Regions from separate parts of the Allobosea sp. 05T439 genome, predicted to be linked through region 1. Evidence: predicted binding sites of a transcription regulator. Region 1 holds the regulator's gene; each other region holds the start of a gene.
The links. Region 1 encodes PhoB, which activates phosphate uptake and scavenging genes when phosphate is short. Its sites were predicted from a motif close to TGTCATNNANCTGTCAT; they were not measured.
Positions count from the first base shown of each region.

Region 1 (5,154 bases):
GGGCGCGAGCAGAACTGGCGGCTGGTCGGCGAGGACGAGGCCGATCCGGCACACGGAACGCTGCCCTATGTCGCGCCGTTGGCGAGCGCGCTGATGGGCAAGGGCATTGGCGAGAGCGTCAGCATCGGCACTGAGGCGGTCGAGATCATCGCGATCTCCTGAGGCGATCGTTCAGCTATCCGCGAGCCAGGCCTGAATCCCTGCTGCAGCTGCGACTCCGGTCGCGAAACAGGCCTGCAGCAGATAGCCGCCGGTCGGCGCCTCCCAATCCAGCATCTCGCCTGCGACAAAGGTACCGGGCAAGCGTTTCAGCATGAAGCCTTCCTCGACCTCGGCCGCGGCGACGCCACCGGCGGTGGAGATCGCCCGCTCGATCGGTCTGAGACCGGTGAGCACCAGAGGCGCGGCCTTGATCAGTGCGGCCAGCCTCTCCGCGTCTTCGGGGAGTGGCCCCTTCGCCGCTTCGCGCAGCAGCGCAATCGCGGATGGAGCAAGACCTGCAGCCTTGCGCAGATGATTGCTCAGCGTCACGCCCTTGCGACGATGCGCGAGGCGCTGGACCAGCAGTGCCGCCTCGTGATCGGGCCGCAGATCGATGGTGATGACCGCCCTGCCCTCGCGCAGGATCGTCTCGCGAATCGGGGCAGAGAGTGCATAGACCGCGCCGCCTTCCAGACCCGTCGCATCGATCATCGCCTCGCCGGGCACGGATTGGCCGCCGAAGCTCAGGACGATGCGCTTCAACGGTACTCCGGCAAAACGCTCTCGCATGGTCTGGGACCAATCGACCGTGAAACCGCCATTGGCCGGGCGCAGCGGCGCGATCGCAACGCCGCGCGCCGCCAACAAGGGTGCCCAGCCACCATCCGAACCCAGCCGTGGCCAGCTCGCACCGCCGAGCGCGAGCAGCGTCGCGTCGGGCCGCGCCTCGACATCGGCGCCATCGCGGCTCCGGAACGTCAGAGCTCCCGCTTCGCTCCAGCCGGTCCAGCGCTGCCCAGGCGCGAAGGCGACGCCGAGACCATCGAGCCGGCGCAGCCATGCCCTCAGCAGGGGCGAGGCCTTCATGGCGCGCGGGAAGACGCGGCCGCTGCTGCCGACGAACGTGTCCTGCCCGAGCGCATCGGCCCAGTCGCGCAGGGATTGTGGCGGGAAGGCGCGAATGGCCGGCTCCAGCCAGGCTTGCGCATCGCGATAGCGGGGCAGGAACCTGTCGAGCGGTTCGGAATGGGTAAGGTTCAATCCGCCGCGCCCGGCCAGCAGGAATTTGCGGGCCGGCGAGGGCATGCGATCGTAGATCGTGACGGTGTCCCCGGCTGCCGCAAGGCGCTCGGCCGCGATCAGCCCGGAGGGCCCTGCTCCAATAATGGCGACGTGATGTGTGGGCATCGGTCCGGCTTGCCGTCAGCGCGCCCTGCGGTCAAGGGTAATCCCGCCCCGAAGGCCATCGACAGGGACGAACCATGCCGACCATCGCCGCCTATTTCGGCGCAGCCATTCTCGAAATCGCCGGCTGTTTCGCGTTCTGGGGCTGGCTCCGGCTCGACAAGCCCATCTGGTGGCTCGTACCCGGACTGTTTTCGCTCGCCCTGTTCGCCTGGCTGCTGACGCTGGCGGAGAGCGAAGCCGCCGGACGGGCCTATGCCGCCTATGGCGGCGTCTACATCGTCAGTTCGCTCGCCTGGCTCTGGGCCGTGGAAGGCTTTCGCCCCGACCGCTGGGACATTATCGGTGGGCTGATCTGCCTCGCCGGCGCGGCGATTATTATCGCAGGGCCGCGCGAGGGTATCGGCCCGAAAGGTGGATTGCGGTTTTCGGGAAGGCCGATGCAACCATAGACGGTTAGATCGTCGGGCGGATTCGATATCCGGCCCGATGATCCAAGTCCCCGATGATCCAAGTCTCAGCTCCGCGCAAAGGTCTCGTCGAAGGCATAGCCGGCACCGCGCACGGTCCGCAGCGGGTCCTTGGCGTTGTCAGGAGTGATCGCCTTGCGCAGCCGGCCGACATGGACGTCGACGGTGCGCTCGTCGATATAGACGTCGCGGCCCCAGACCGCGTCGAGCAGCTGGGCCCGGGAATAGACCCGCCCCGGCGCCTGCATCAGGAATTCGAGCAGGCGGAACTCGGTCGGGCCGAGATGCAGCTCGCTGCCTGAGCGGCGGACACGGCGGGTGGTGCGGTCGAGTTCGAGATCGCCGGCGGCCAACAGGCCGGCGACATGACCCGGCTTGGCGCGGCGTAGCAACGCCTGGATGCGGGCGATCAGCTCGGGCAGCGAGAACGGCTTGACGACATAGTCGTCGGCCCCGGTGGCGAGGCCGCGCACACGCTCGGTTTCCTCGCCGCGGGCGGTGAGCATGATGATCGGCACCCGCTCGGTATCGCGACGGGTCCGCAGCCTCCGGCAGAGCTCGATGCCGGAAAGGCCCGGCAGCATCCAGTCGAGCAGCACGAGGTCCGGCGTATGATCGCGCAGATGCAGCTCGGCATCGTCGCCACGCGCGACGCTGTCGACCTCGAAGCCCTCGGCTTCGAGATTGTAGCGCAGCAACAGGGTCAGCGGCTCTTCGTCCTCAACGATCAGGATGCGTGCAGGCATGTCTCACTCGGTCCCAAAGGTGTCGGGCGCCGGTCACTKACCGGTGGCGGCGTCCAGAAGGATATTGGTCGTGTCGAGCTTCGGGCGGGCTGCGTCCAAGGCTTCGCCCGTGACGAGATAGTGGATCGTCTCGGCGATGTTGGTGGTGTGGTCGCCGATGCGCTCGACATTCTTGGCGCAGAACAGGAGATGCGTGCAGAAGGTGATGTTGCGCGGGTCTTCCATCATATAGGTGAGCAGCTCGCGGAAGAGCGAGGTATAGAGCGCGTCGATCTCATCGTCGCGGCGCCAGACCTCCATGGCCTTCTGCTCGTTGCTGACGGCGTAAGCGTCGAGCACGTCCTTGAGCTGGGCCTGAACCAGGCGGCTCATATGCTCGAGGCCGACGACCGCGCGCGACGGCGGCTGGAACTGGCCGGAGATGGCGACCGCGCGCTTGGCGATATTCTTGGCGAGATCGCCGACACGCTCGATATCGGCGGCGATGCGGATGGCGGAGATCAGCTCGCGCAGGTCGTTGGCGAGCGGCTGGCGCCGGGCGATGGTGAGCACCGCCTTCTCCTCTACCTCGCGCTGCAGATTGTCGAGGCGCTGGTCGGCGCTGATGACCTTCTGTGCCAGCCCGGTGTCGCGGCGCACCAGGGCGACTGTCGAATCGCCGAGCATGCGCTCCGACATGCCCCCCATCTCGGCCAGGCTGCGGCGGATCCCCTCGAGATCGGCATCATATGAGCGGACGATGTGATCAGTCATCGCGGCGTATCCTTTGTCGGCAAAGCAGTTGGAAGGCTGGGCGCCGGTTCAGCCGAAGCGGCCGGTGACGTAGTCCTGCGTCTGCTTCTTGTGCGGGTTCATGAAGATGGTGTTGGTGGCGTCGAATTCGATCACCTCACCGAGATACATGAAGGCGGTGTACTGCGAGATACGCGCCGCCTGCTGCATGTTGTGGGTGACGATGACGATGGTGAAGTCGGTCTTGAGCTGCTCGAGCAGGTCCTCGATCTTGCCGGTCGAGATCGGATCGAGCGCCGAGGTCGGCTCGTCGAACAGGATGACTTCCGGCTTCTGGGCAATGGTCCGCGCAATGCAGAGGCGCTGCTGCTGGCCGCCGGACAGGCCCATGCCGGAGGTCTTCAGCTTGTCCTTGACCTCGTCCCAGAGCGCGGAACGGCGCAGCGCACCCTCGACGCGGTCATCGAGCTCGGATTTCGGTGGCTTCTCGTAGAGGCGGATGCCGAATGCGACATTGTCGTAGATCGACATCGGGAAGGGCGTCGGCTTCTGGAACACCATGCCGACGCGCGAGCGCAGCTCGTTCACATCGATATCGTTGCTGATGACGTTGCGGCCGTCGAGCAGGATCTCGCCGGTGGCGCGCTGCTCGGGATAAAGCGAGTAGATCCGGTTGAAAATGCGCAGCAGGGTCGACTTGCCGCAGCCCGACGGTCCGATCAGGGCCGTGACATGGCGGTCCCGGAAGTCGAGATTGATGTTCTTCAGCGCCTTGTGCTCGCCGTAGTAGAAATCGAGGTTCTTGACCGCGATCCGGACGGGGGCCTCGGCATCAAGCGCTTGCGGGCTCAGTTCCAGCGTCGAAAGCATCGACTTGTTCCTTCAGATCGAACGCGACGAGGGTTTAAGGCCGTTCATTTGCCGCCCCGCACGATACGGCGGGCGATAAGCGAGAGGCACAGGATCGAGACGGTGATGATCAGCGAACCGGCCCAGGCGAGTTGCTGCCAGTTCTCATAGGGGGCGGAGGCGAACTGGTAGATCGTCACCGGCAGGTTGGAGACGCCGCCGACGAGGCTGGGCGAGAACCAGAAATTGTTGTTCAGCGCAGTGAAGATCAGCGGCGCCGTCTCGCCGGCGATGCGCGCCAGGGCCAGCAGGATACCGGTGACCATGCCGGATTTCGCCGCCCGCCAGGTCACGCTGGTGATGACGACCGAAGGCGGGGCGCCGAGCGCAGCACCGGCTTCACGCAACGAGCTCGGCACGAGGCGCAGCATGTCCTCGGTGGTGCGCACGATCACCGGGATCGCGATGATGCCCAGCGCCACGCCGCCGGCCCAGCCGGAATAGCCGCGGAATGGCTCGACCAGGATGACGTAGACGAAGAGGCCGATCAGGATCGACGGCGCCGAGAGCAGGATGTCGTTGATGAAACGGATCAGGTCCGCGAGCTTGGAGCCCTTGCCGTATTCGGCAAGGTAGGTGCCGGCGAGCACGCCCACCGGCGTCGCCACGGCGATGCCGAGGAAGGTCAGCACGATCGAGCCGACAATGGCGTTGGCAAGGCCGCCCCCCTCGCTGCCGGGACCGGGCGTCACCTGGGTGAAGGTCGCGACGGAGAGCCCGCCGATCCCCTTCACGAGCAGCATGCCGAGAATCCAGAACAGCACGAAGATGGCGAGAAGGGTGAAGCTGGTGGCGATGATCTTCATCGCCCGATCCGCGGTGCGGCGCGCGGGGCGGACGCGGCCCCAGACCTGATGAGGCGTCGTTGCGGGCGGGGTGACGGCGCTGTTCATGGCCAGGCTCCGCTCAGA
Region 1 is NZ_JBFTKP010000008.1:130,494-135,647, forward strand. It holds gene greA (transcription elongation factor GreA) at 1-162, shown strand, start outside; gene AC1DIO_RS11750 (TIGR03862 family flavoprotein) at 172-1,389, opposite strand; gene AC1DIO_RS11755 (YnfA family protein) at 1,464-1,838, shown strand; gene phoB (phosphate regulon transcriptional regulator PhoB) at 1,904-2,602, opposite strand; gene phoU (phosphate signaling complex protein PhoU) at 2,636-3,355, opposite strand; gene pstB (phosphate ABC transporter ATP-binding protein PstB) at 3,404-4,204, opposite strand; gene pstA (phosphate ABC transporter permease PstA) at 4,249-5,136, opposite strand; gene pstC (phosphate ABC transporter permease subunit PstC) at 5,150-5,154, opposite strand, start outside.

Region 2 (5,154 bases), on a different contig from region 1:
GGATAAGGCTGTTGGGCGTTGAATGCTCGCCCGATCGTCAGGACGCGCCGCGATGAATGTGGATATCGCCTCCCGCCATTCCACCCATGAAGTGACGAACCAGGTTCCCATACTGTGCGATTACGACGCCTTCGCGGCTGATCCCGTGTTGCAGGCGGCGGCCACCGCCTTCGATGCAGGCTGGGCCTCGGAGCGCCTGCACGCGGCAGGGCGCATTGTCGGCTCGGCGCAGGTGCAGGACCTGGCGCGACTGGCGAACAGGTTCCCGCCCGAACTCAGGACGCATGACCGGTTCGGCAACCGCATCGACCAGATCGAGTTCCATCCGGCCTGGCACGAATTGATGGGGCTTGCGATCGAGCAGGAGACCCATTCGCTCGCATGGAACAGGCCGGGCCCGGGCGCACAGGTGGCGCGTGCTGCGCTCTCCTATCTCTGGAGTCAGGGCGAAAGCGGCATCTGCTGCCCGATCAGCATGACCTATGCCGCGATCCCGGTCCTGAGGCAGGAACCCGACCTCTGGAGCAAGTGGGGCGCCCTGGTCAGCTCCAACCGCTATGACCGCCGCCAGACGACCGCCTCCGCCAAGACAGGGGCGACCGTCGGCACGGCAATGACCGAGAAGCAGGGAGGCTCTGACCTGCGCCAGACCCAGACCATCGCCGAGGACAATGGCGACGGGACATGGTCCCTGACCGGGCACAAGTGGTTCTTCTCGGTGCCGCATTCCGACCTGTTCCTGACCTTGGCCCGAACCGCCGAGGGCATTTCCTGCTTCGTCGTGCCGGGCTGGCTGCCGGACGGCTCGCGCAACGGCGTGGCGATCCAGCGGCTCAAGGACAAATGCGGCAATCGCTCGAATGCCTCGTCCGAGGTCGAATTCCGCGGTGCGATCGGCCAGATGATCGGCGAGCCAGGCCGGGGCCTGCGCACCGGCCTGGCGATGAACCAGGGCTCCCGGCTGGACATTGCGGCGGCGTCGGCCGGGCAGATGCGGCTCGCCGTTTCGCTGGCGGCGCATCACGCGGCCCATCGGCGCGCCTTCCAGCGCGGGCTGATCGATCAGCCGATCATGCAGAACGTGCTGGCCGATCTTGCGATCGAGGCCGAGGCTGCAGCCTGGCTCGCCTTTCGGCTGTTTGCGGCGCTCGACCGTCAGGAAACGAGCGAGAGCGACCGGTTGCTGGCGCGGATCGGCGCGCCGATTGCGAAATACTGGGTCTCGAAGCGCGCGCCGGCGGTGGTGGTCGAGGCGCTGGAATGCCATGGCGGCAACGGCTTTATCGAGGAAAACCCCATGGCCCGGCTCTATCGGGAGGCGCCGCTCAACAGCGTCTGGGAGGGCTCGGGCAACGTCATTTGTCTCGATGTGCTGCGCTCGCTGGAGCGAGAGCCGGGCTCTCTCGTGGCGCTGATCGAGGAGATGCGACGCGCGGCCGGCGCCGACAATCGCTTTGATGCGCATTTGAGCGCGCTGGAGTCGGAGATACCCACTTTGGTGCGAAGCGAAGGACAGGCGCGGCGGCTGGTCGAGCGGCTGGCGCTGGCGCTGCAGGCCTCGTTGCTGCTGCGCCACGCACCTCACATGGTCGCAGACGCCTTCATCGCGACGCGGCTCGAGGGGCGCTGGTCGGGCCATTTCGGCGATCTGCCGGCGTCCGTGGATGCTGCCGCGCTGGCGCATCGGGCCGTCCCGGCGGTGGAATAGCACTCACGCGTTTGCGCGGCCGCCCTCCCGAAGGGGAGCGCGGCCGGCCGACTGGCTCAGGCCTCGGCCGGAGCGAAATCCATCGCCACGCCATTGATGCAGTAGCGCAGTCCGGTCGGTGGCGGGCCGTCAGGGAAGACATGGCCGAGATGGCCGCCGCAGCGGGCGCAATGCACCTCGGTGCGCTGCATCATGTAGCTATTGTCCTCGCTGATACCGACCGCACCCTCCAGTGGCTGGTCGAAGCTCGGCCAGCCCGTGCCGCTCTCGAATTTCTTGCCGGACTGGAACAAGGGGTTGCCGCAACCGGCGCAGGTGAACCGCCCGGCGCGCTTCTCGAAATTCAAGGCGCAGGAGCCGGCGCGCTCGGTGCCATGCCCGCGCAGCACGTGGTACTGCTCCGGGGTCAGGCGGCGGCGCCACTCCTCGTCGGTCAACTGGAATTCGAACTCACCGGCTTCCCTGACCTTGCCGCCGAACAGTCCGGACAGTCCCATCGTCATTCTCCCGTTCAAAGGTTTCGGGCGGAATATGGGGATGATTGCGCTCCACGTCAGCCCGCCCTCACGGATAGCTGATCCGCAAGGCGCGTCACCCAACCGTCACGCGACTCCTCTAGTCGGCTCGCCATCACAACGGACCGCGCGAGGAACGAAGAATGCAGACGGCGCGTACGGTTCGGCGGGAAACCACAATGGGCCTGACCACGGCGGTGCATCGCAGCAAGCCGCTGTCGCGGGCGGGGATGTTGGAGCGCCTGTTCACCCTGGCCTTTTCCGGGCTCGTCTATCCGCAGATCTGGGAAGACCCGGTCGTCGACATGGAGGCACTGGACCTGCGCCCCGATGATCATGTCGTGGCAATCGCGTCCGGCTCCTGCAACATCCTGTCCTATCTCACCGCCAACCCGGCGAAGATCAGCGCTGTCGATCTGAATGGCGCCCATATCGCGCTCGGCAAGCTCAAGCTCGCCGCACTCGACAGCCTGGCAGGCCATGAGCAGTTCCTGCGCTTTTTCGGCGAGGCGCAATCGCAGGCGAATATCGCGCTCTATGACGCCGAGATCGCGCCACGCCTCGATGCCGTCTCTCGCAGCTACTGGGAAGGCCGCAGCCTGAGCGGGCGCCGGCGCATCCAGGTCTTTGCCCGCAATTTCTACCGGTACGGCCTGCTCGGCCGTTTCATCGGGGCTGGACATCTCCTTGGCCGTACGCTCGGCTGCGATCCGCGCGTGATGCTGCAGGCTCGCGACATGGCCGAGCAGCGCGCCCTGTTCGACAGGCATATCGCTCCCGTCTTCGACAAGCCCCTGGTGCGTTGGCTGGTGCGCCAGCCGGCCTCGCTCTATGGGCTGGGCATCCCGCCGGCCCAGTACAAGGCCCTCGCGGCTGACGGCGACGCCGGGATACGCGGCGTGCTCCGGCGCCGGCTTGAAAGGCTGGCCTGCGGCTTCGACCTGAAGTCGAACTATTTTGCCCGGCAGGCCTTTGGACGGGGCTATGCGACGGACGAGAACGCATCCTTGCCGCCCTATCTTGAAAGCCGGAATTTCGCGGCCGTTCGAGAGCGGGCGGGCCACGTCGCCTATCACCAGAGCGCGATCACGGCCTTTCTCGAGAGCCAGCCTGCGAAGAGCTGCGATGCCTATGTGCTGCTCGATGCTCAGGACTGGATGAATGATGCGGATCTCACGGCGCTCTGGACGCAGATCACGCGCACGGCGCGACCCGGCGCCCGCGTAATCTTCCGGACGGCTGCCGATGAGCGGCTGCTGCCGGGCCGGGTGCCGGCCTCGATTCTCGCGCAATGGCGCTATGAGGAAGCACGCAGCCGCGAGCTTGGAGCGCGCGATCGCTCGTCGATCTATGGCGCCTTCCATCTCCATGTGCTGCAGGGGGCGGTGGCATGAGCGCTGGCCGCGCCACGACCGAGGCCGCCGGCCTGATGGACCGGATGTATCGCCACCAGCGCCATATCTATGACGCCAGCCGCAAATTCTATCTGCTTGGCCGGGACCGGCTCATCGCCGAGCTCGATCCTGCGCCGGGCAGCGCGATCCTGGAAATCGGCTGCGGCACAGGGCGCAACCTGATCAAGCTCGCCCGGACCTATCCGGGCACGCAGTGCTACGGTCTCGACGTCTCGGCCGAGATGCTCGCGACGGCGGAGAGAAGCGTGGCACGATCGGGGCTCTCGGAGCGCATCCATCTGGCACAGGCAGACGCGACCTGCTTCGACGCGGCGGCCCTGTTCGGGCGCGATGGATTTGATCGCATCGTCATCTCCTATGCGCTCTCGATGATTCCCCCCTGGCGGGGCGTGATCGCTCAGGCGCTGCGGACGCTGACGGCCACCGGTTCACTGCATATCGTCGATTTCGGCGACCAGACCGGCTTGCCTGCGTCGTTCAGGGCCATGCTGAATCGCTGGCTGACATTGTTTCACGTCACGCCAAGGCATGATCTGCCCGAGGCAATCGCCGAATTGTCGCGGATCGAGGGCGTCGAGAGCCGCACGACCCGGCTCCTTCGCGGCTACGCCATCCATGCCGTGGCAACGCGGCGGGCCGCCTGAGCAGCGGGTGCTGGACGCGCCATCCTTTGGCCTGTAACGCCATGGAATGGCCGAGGATACGACGTCTGTTCGCAGGGAAGGGCAGGTCGAAAGACTGCGGGACGGCCTGCGCCAGCTCTACCATGGCCGCTCTCCCGGGGCGATGCGCTTTCAGCTTGCGACAGCGGTCGTCGACCTGCTGATCATCGCCTTCTTCATCGCGACACCGCTGATCCGCGAACGGCCGCTCTTCTATTGGCTCGATTACTCCGTCGCCGTGATCATGGTCATCGAGATCGGCGCGCGAATGCTGGCCTCCTCGAAGATTCCGCGCTTGCTGCGCCGGCCGAGCATGCTGCTCGATCTCTTCATCCTGGCAACACTGCTCGCGCCGCAATGGCTGGAGAATTTCGGCTTCCTGCGCATCCTGCGGCTCTGGTCGCTGTCACAGCGTGGGCTGATCTGGGAACGGCTGCGCGCTGCGGGCTACCCCGAGTGGGAAAGCGCAGCACGGGCGGTGGTCAATATCGTGACCTTCCTGTTCGTGGTGACGGGCTTCATCTACACCTTCTTCTTTCGCGAGACGGCGGGCTTCGCGGGTTATGTCGACGCTTTCTATTTCACGGTCGCGACCGTGACGACGACGGGCTTCGGCGACATCACCTTGCCCGGCACCGCCGGCAAGCTGACCTCGATCGTGGTGATGATCGTCGGGATCTCGCTGTTCGTGCGTCTGGCGCAAGCGATCTTCCGGCCCAACAAGGTCACCTTTCCCTGCCCGCAATGCGCACTGCAGCGGCACGAGCCGGACGCCGTGCATTGCAAGGCCTGCGGGCATGTCCTGAAGATCCCCGATCACAACGACTGATCAGGAAATCTCCACACCCTTCCAG
Region 2 is NZ_JBFTKP010000002.1:27,252-32,405, reverse strand. It holds gene AC1DIO_RS02155 (acyl-CoA dehydrogenase family protein) at 53-1,708, shown strand; gene msrB (peptide-methionine (R)-S-oxide reductase MsrB) at 1,765-2,205, opposite strand; gene AC1DIO_RS02145 (BtaA family protein) at 2,367-3,617, shown strand; gene AC1DIO_RS02140 (class I SAM-dependent methyltransferase) at 3,614-4,282, shown strand; gene AC1DIO_RS02135 (potassium channel family protein) at 4,329-5,129, shown strand; gene AC1DIO_RS02130 (DUF427 domain-containing protein) at 5,130-5,154, opposite strand, start outside.
Region 2: a site for PhoB is predicted at 2,298-2,314, ahead of AC1DIO_RS02145 (BtaA family protein). Genes of this name have one in related genera too.

Region 3 (5,154 bases), on a different contig from region 1:
CTCGTCGGTTCGATGCTGGAAGAGCACAAGAAGCCCTATATCGCGCTCGACTCCGACCCGATCCTGATCGCCGGCCAACGGCGCGCTGGCCGACCCGCCTTCTTCGGCGACGCGACCAAGCCCGACTTCCTGAAACTCTGCGGCGTGGTCGACGCAAGCGCCCTGATCGTCACGATCCACAACCACCGTGCGGTCGATGAGATCGTCAAGGCGGCAAGGGCTCTGCGCCCCGATCTCGTCATCGTGGCGCGCGCCCGCGACGCCGCCCATGCCCGGCATCTCTATGAACTCGGCGTCAACGACGCAGTGCCGGAGACCATCGAGGCCAGTCTGCAATTGTCGGAGGCAGCACTTGTCGGCCTTGGCGTGCCAATGGGCCTCGTCATCGCCTCCGTGCACGAAAGAAGGGATGTGTTTCGGCGCGAACTCAAGCCCGCTGCCGCTCCTGCGCCTGCGCTTCCCCGGCACGGGCGTTCGCGAAGGTTGTAATGCTCTGGACCGGAGCGCGCCGGGAAATCCGCTGGATATGCCCGTAGAACTGCTCGGCACTGCTCTGCCAGCTATGGCCTGCGGCAAGTCCCAGGCAAGCTTCGCGCGGGATGCGCAAGGCCGCTAGCGCTGCGCGCCGCAGATCCTCGTCCAGCACGGCGGCACCACTGCCGGCAAAGACATCGCTCGGCCCCTGCACCGGAAAGGCGGCAACGGGCAGCCCGCTTGCCGCGGCTTCGAGCAGCACGATACCAAAGGTGTCGGTCAGACTCGGAAAGACGAAGACATCCGACGACGCATAGATCGCGGCCAGGTCGTCGCCCTCGCGCGTGCCCAGGAATGTCACATCCGGGAAGGCCCGCTGCAGATCCGCGCGCGCCGGGCCATCGCCGACGACGACCTTGCTGCCGGGCAGGCGCAGCGACAGGAAGGCATCCAGGTTCTTTTCGACCGCGACGCGCCCGACGCTGAGGAAGATGGGACGCGGCAGGTCGAGCACGCTTGCCTGGCGCGGATGGAACTGCTGGAGATCGACGCCTCGCCCCCAGCGCAGAATGCGCTCGAACCCGTTCTCCTTCAGTTCGGCCTCGACTGTCGCGGTCGAGACCATGACCCCGGCAGCCGCCCCATGGAACCGGCGCAGGAACTGGTAGCTCCAGCGTTCCGGGATGGGCCAGCGGGCCGCGACATATTGCGGGAACCTTGTGTGGTAGCTCGTCGTGAACGTCCGCTTCTGCGCGAGGCAGACGGCGCGGGTCAGCCAGCCGATCGGCCCTTCCGTCGCGATATGGATGTGGTCCGGCCCAAAATCGGTGATGCGCCGGGCGATGGCGCCCTGCGTTGCCAGCGCGATGCGGATATCGGGATAGGATGGCAAGCCGATCTGCCGAAATCCGTCGGGCGTCAGCATATGCGGCGTCACACCGAATGACGGTCCTGCCTCGACCATCCGCTCCAGCGACCGGACGACCCCATTGATCTGGGGGCGCCAGGCGTCCGTCGCGATGAGGACGCGCATCAGGCGGCCTCGCTGACCAGAGCCGGCAGCGGGATCGGCCGCACGGGCTCGCTCTTGAGCCGGTATTGCGGCCAACGAATGACCTCGAAGCGGCCGTCATGATGCTCGACCACAGCCGTGCAGCTTTCGACCCAGTCGCCCGTGTTGATGTAGGTGAGCCCGTCGATCTTGCGATGTGCGGCGTGATGGATATGGCCGCAGACGACGCCGTCTGCACCATGGCGGCGGGCCTCGGCGGCAAGGCAGGTCTCGAACTCGCCGATATAATTGACCGCATTCTTCACCTTCTGCTTGGCCCAGGCCGAGAGCGACCAGTGCGGCAGATGGAAGAGGCGACGGACCTTGTTGACGACCGTATTGGACGCAAGCGCAACCGTGTAGGCCCAGTCGCCCAGCAGGGCGAGCCATTTTGCGTTGCGCACGACCAGATCGAACAGATCGCCATGGATCACCAGCAGGCGCTTGCCGTCAGCGGTTTCATGCAGCGCATGGTCGGCGATGTGGATTCCGCCGAACTCGCTTCCAGTGAAGTCGCGGAGGAAATCGTCGTGGTTGCCGGTGATGTAGATCAGCCGCGAACCCTTGCGCACCTTGCGCAAGAGCTTCTGCACGACGTCGTTATGCGCCTGCGGGAAGTACCAGCCGCTCTTCAGCCGCCAGCCGTCGATGATGTCACCCACGAGATAAATCTGCGGAGCATCATAGGCCCGCAGGAATTCGAGCACGAGATCGGCCTGTGCTCCTCGCGTTCCCAGATGCAGGTCGGAGATGAAGATGCTGCGAACCTGCTTCGCCTCGTCCTCGTCGCTCATGCCGCCAGCCCATCTTGTTGCATTGCTTGCGGCGTGTGTCTGATTTGCATTGCGCTTTGATGACGCAGAACTCAATCCGTGGTTCTGCTCAGCTGAACATCAGCGAAAGCTCGGGAGAAACGCGATGGATTTGGGTATTGCCGGCCGTACGGCCATCATTTGCGCCTCGAGCAAGGGGCTTGGCCGCGGCTGCGCCGAGGCCCTCGCAGAGGCCGGATGCACCGTGGTCATCAACGGCCGCGACGCGACCACGCTGGAGGCCACGGCAAGCCAGATCCGGGCCAAGTATGGTGCAACCGTGATCGCGGTCGTTGCCGACGTCTCGACCCGCGCAGGTCAGGACGCGCTGCTCGCCGCCGCGCCGGAGCCGGACATCCTGGTCAACAACAATGGCGGCCCACCGCCGAAGCCGTTCCGCGAAGTCTCGCGCGAAGCGCTACTCGAAGGCGTCATCCAGAACATGGCGACGCCGGTCGAACTGATGCAGCGTGTCGTCGACGGCATGATCGCGCGCGGCTTCGGCCGCATCGTCAACATCACCTCGATGAGCGTGCTGACCCCCTTGACCGGGCTCGATGTCTCGTCGGGCGCACGCGCCGGTCTGACCGCCTTCTTCTCCGGCGTCGCCCGCGAGGTCGCATATGCCAACGTCACCATCAACAACATCCTGCCCGGCATGTTCGATACCGATCGGCTGAAGGGCTCGACCACCAAGATGGCGGCGATCAAGGGGATCACGCCCGAAGAAATGACGAAGGGCCGCATGGCCGAAATCCCGGCGAGGCGCTTCGGCAGCGCCGAGGAGTTCGGCAAGGCCTGCGCCTTCCTGGCAAGCGCCCATGCCGGCTACATCACCGGCCAGAACCTGCTGATCGACGGCGGCGTCTTCAAGGGAACGTTCTGAGACGCGGCAAGGCCAGCATCTGCCCCGGTGAGCCTTGCTGTCCGGGGCAGGAATTCTCTCCCAGTTCCTGCCGCGCAAGACCCGCATCCAGCACGCTTCCCCGGCACGCATGCGCCGCCGCGGGCATCAGGGTTGCAAGCATTGCGCTTGGACCGGACGCGCGAACGTGATCTAGAGGGACAAGTCTTTTATAAGACTCTCTCCCCCGACACGTACGCGCAGCACCGTTGTCTCCTCTCCTCGGCATCACGCTCAAGCTGATCTCGGCTTTGTCCTTCACCCTGATGTCGGCTGGCATCAAGGCGATCGCGGCCCGTTATCCGACAGGGGAACTCGTCTTCGTCCGGTCCTTCTTCGCGCTGATCCCGCTGCTGCTCTGGCTCGGCTGGCGCGGCGAAATTCCTGCTGCCCTGAAGACCAAGAATCTGCGCGGCCATTTCAAGCGGGGGGTGATCGGTTCGACCGGCATGTTCTGCGGCTTCGTAGCCTTGAGCTTTCTGCCGCTCCCGGACGCGGTCGCGCTCGGCTATGCCGCGCCGCTCGCAGTCGTCGTGCTTGCAGCTCTGGTGCTGAAGGAGCGTGTCCGCATCTATCGCTGGAGCGCGGTGACGATCGGCTTCATCGGCGTCCTGATCATGCTGTCCCCGCATCTGMGCAGTTTCCAGATCGCTGGCAGCAATGCACCGGCAATCGGCGCGGCCTTCGGCCTTGCCGGCGCCTGCTGCTCGGCTTTTGCCTCGATCGAGGTGCGGCAATTGACCATGACGGAGCGCACCGGCGCGATCGTCTTCTATTTCACGCTGATGACGACGACGCTCGGCCTCTTCACCATCCTGCTCGGCTGGCGCATGCCCGATCTTCAGGACGCCGCACTCATGGTCGCGATCGGCATTCTTGGCGGGCTCGGCCAGATTTTCCTGGTCCAGGCCTATCGCTACGGCGACGCTTCGCTGATCGCGCCGTTCGAATACTCGACGATGCTCTGGGCCGTTACGATCGGCTGGTTCGTCTTCGGCGACTGGCCGGCTTCAGCCGTGCTCATCGGCGCAGCCATCGTCATCGCATCCGGCATCTATGTGATCCTGCGCGAGAAGCAGCTCGGTCTGCTCAAGCGGGAGACGCGCGAGGTCGGCCCGACGCGGGCGACCTGAGAACACGGGCAGAATTGTGTGAAAGGCGCCCCGACGAAGCCGCCCTCGGCCGTCGCCCGCCCCTCTCCAGCTTGCTCCTTCCAACTGGAACAGGCATTGTCCGGTTAGACAAACGTTTGTTCGCTTCCGCAAACGATCAGCATTCGTGTGACAGGTATCAGGATGGGTATCGAGACCAAGGAACGTGGCGGGCGCGAGCTCGAATCCGGAGCCCAGGTCATCTCGGGCCAGCTCGGCAAGACGATCCAGCGCCTGCGCAAGGCCTATAATCTCTCGCTTTCCGAGCTCGCGGAGCAGTCGGGCGTTGCCAAGTCGATCATCAGCCAGATCGAGCGCAACGAAACCAACCCGACACTGGCGACGATCTGGCGGCTCTCGCAGGCCCTCGACATCTCGATCGAGCGCGTGCTGTCGAGCGGCGAAGAGGAAGCCTTCATCGACAAGACCACCCGCGCCGATACGCCGATTCTGGTCTCAGAAGACGGCAAGCTCAGGCTCGCCATCATCGGGTGGATCAAGACGGTCGAATGGCTGCAATGGTACGACGTACAGGCCGAGCCCGGCGGCGAGCTCGATTCCGAAGGTCATCAGCGCGGCTCGATCGAGTCGCTCTCCGTGACCTCCGGCGAGTTCGAGGTCGAGGTCGGGGACGTGATCCAGCGCGCCAAGGCGGGCGAGACGCTGCGCTACCGCTGCGACCGCCGCCATATCGTCCGCTGCGTCGGCGACCAGCCCGGTTCGGCGCTGATGGTCTGCATCCTCAAAGCGGCGGTGATGGAG
Region 3 is NZ_JBFTKP010000009.1:187,301-192,454, forward strand. It holds gene AC1DIO_RS13315 (cation:proton antiporter domain-containing protein) at 1-489, shown strand, start outside; gene AC1DIO_RS13320 (glycosyltransferase family 4 protein) at 428-1,507, opposite strand; gene AC1DIO_RS13325 (UDP-2,3-diacylglucosamine diphosphatase) at 1,507-2,319, opposite strand; gene AC1DIO_RS13330 (SDR family oxidoreductase) at 2,444-3,223, shown strand; gene AC1DIO_RS13335 (DMT family transporter) at 3,451-4,374, shown strand; gene AC1DIO_RS13340 (helix-turn-helix domain-containing protein) at 4,537-5,154, shown strand, end outside.
Region 3: a site for PhoB is predicted at 2,368-2,384, ahead of AC1DIO_RS13325 (UDP-2,3-diacylglucosamine diphosphatase). Genes of this name have one in related genera too.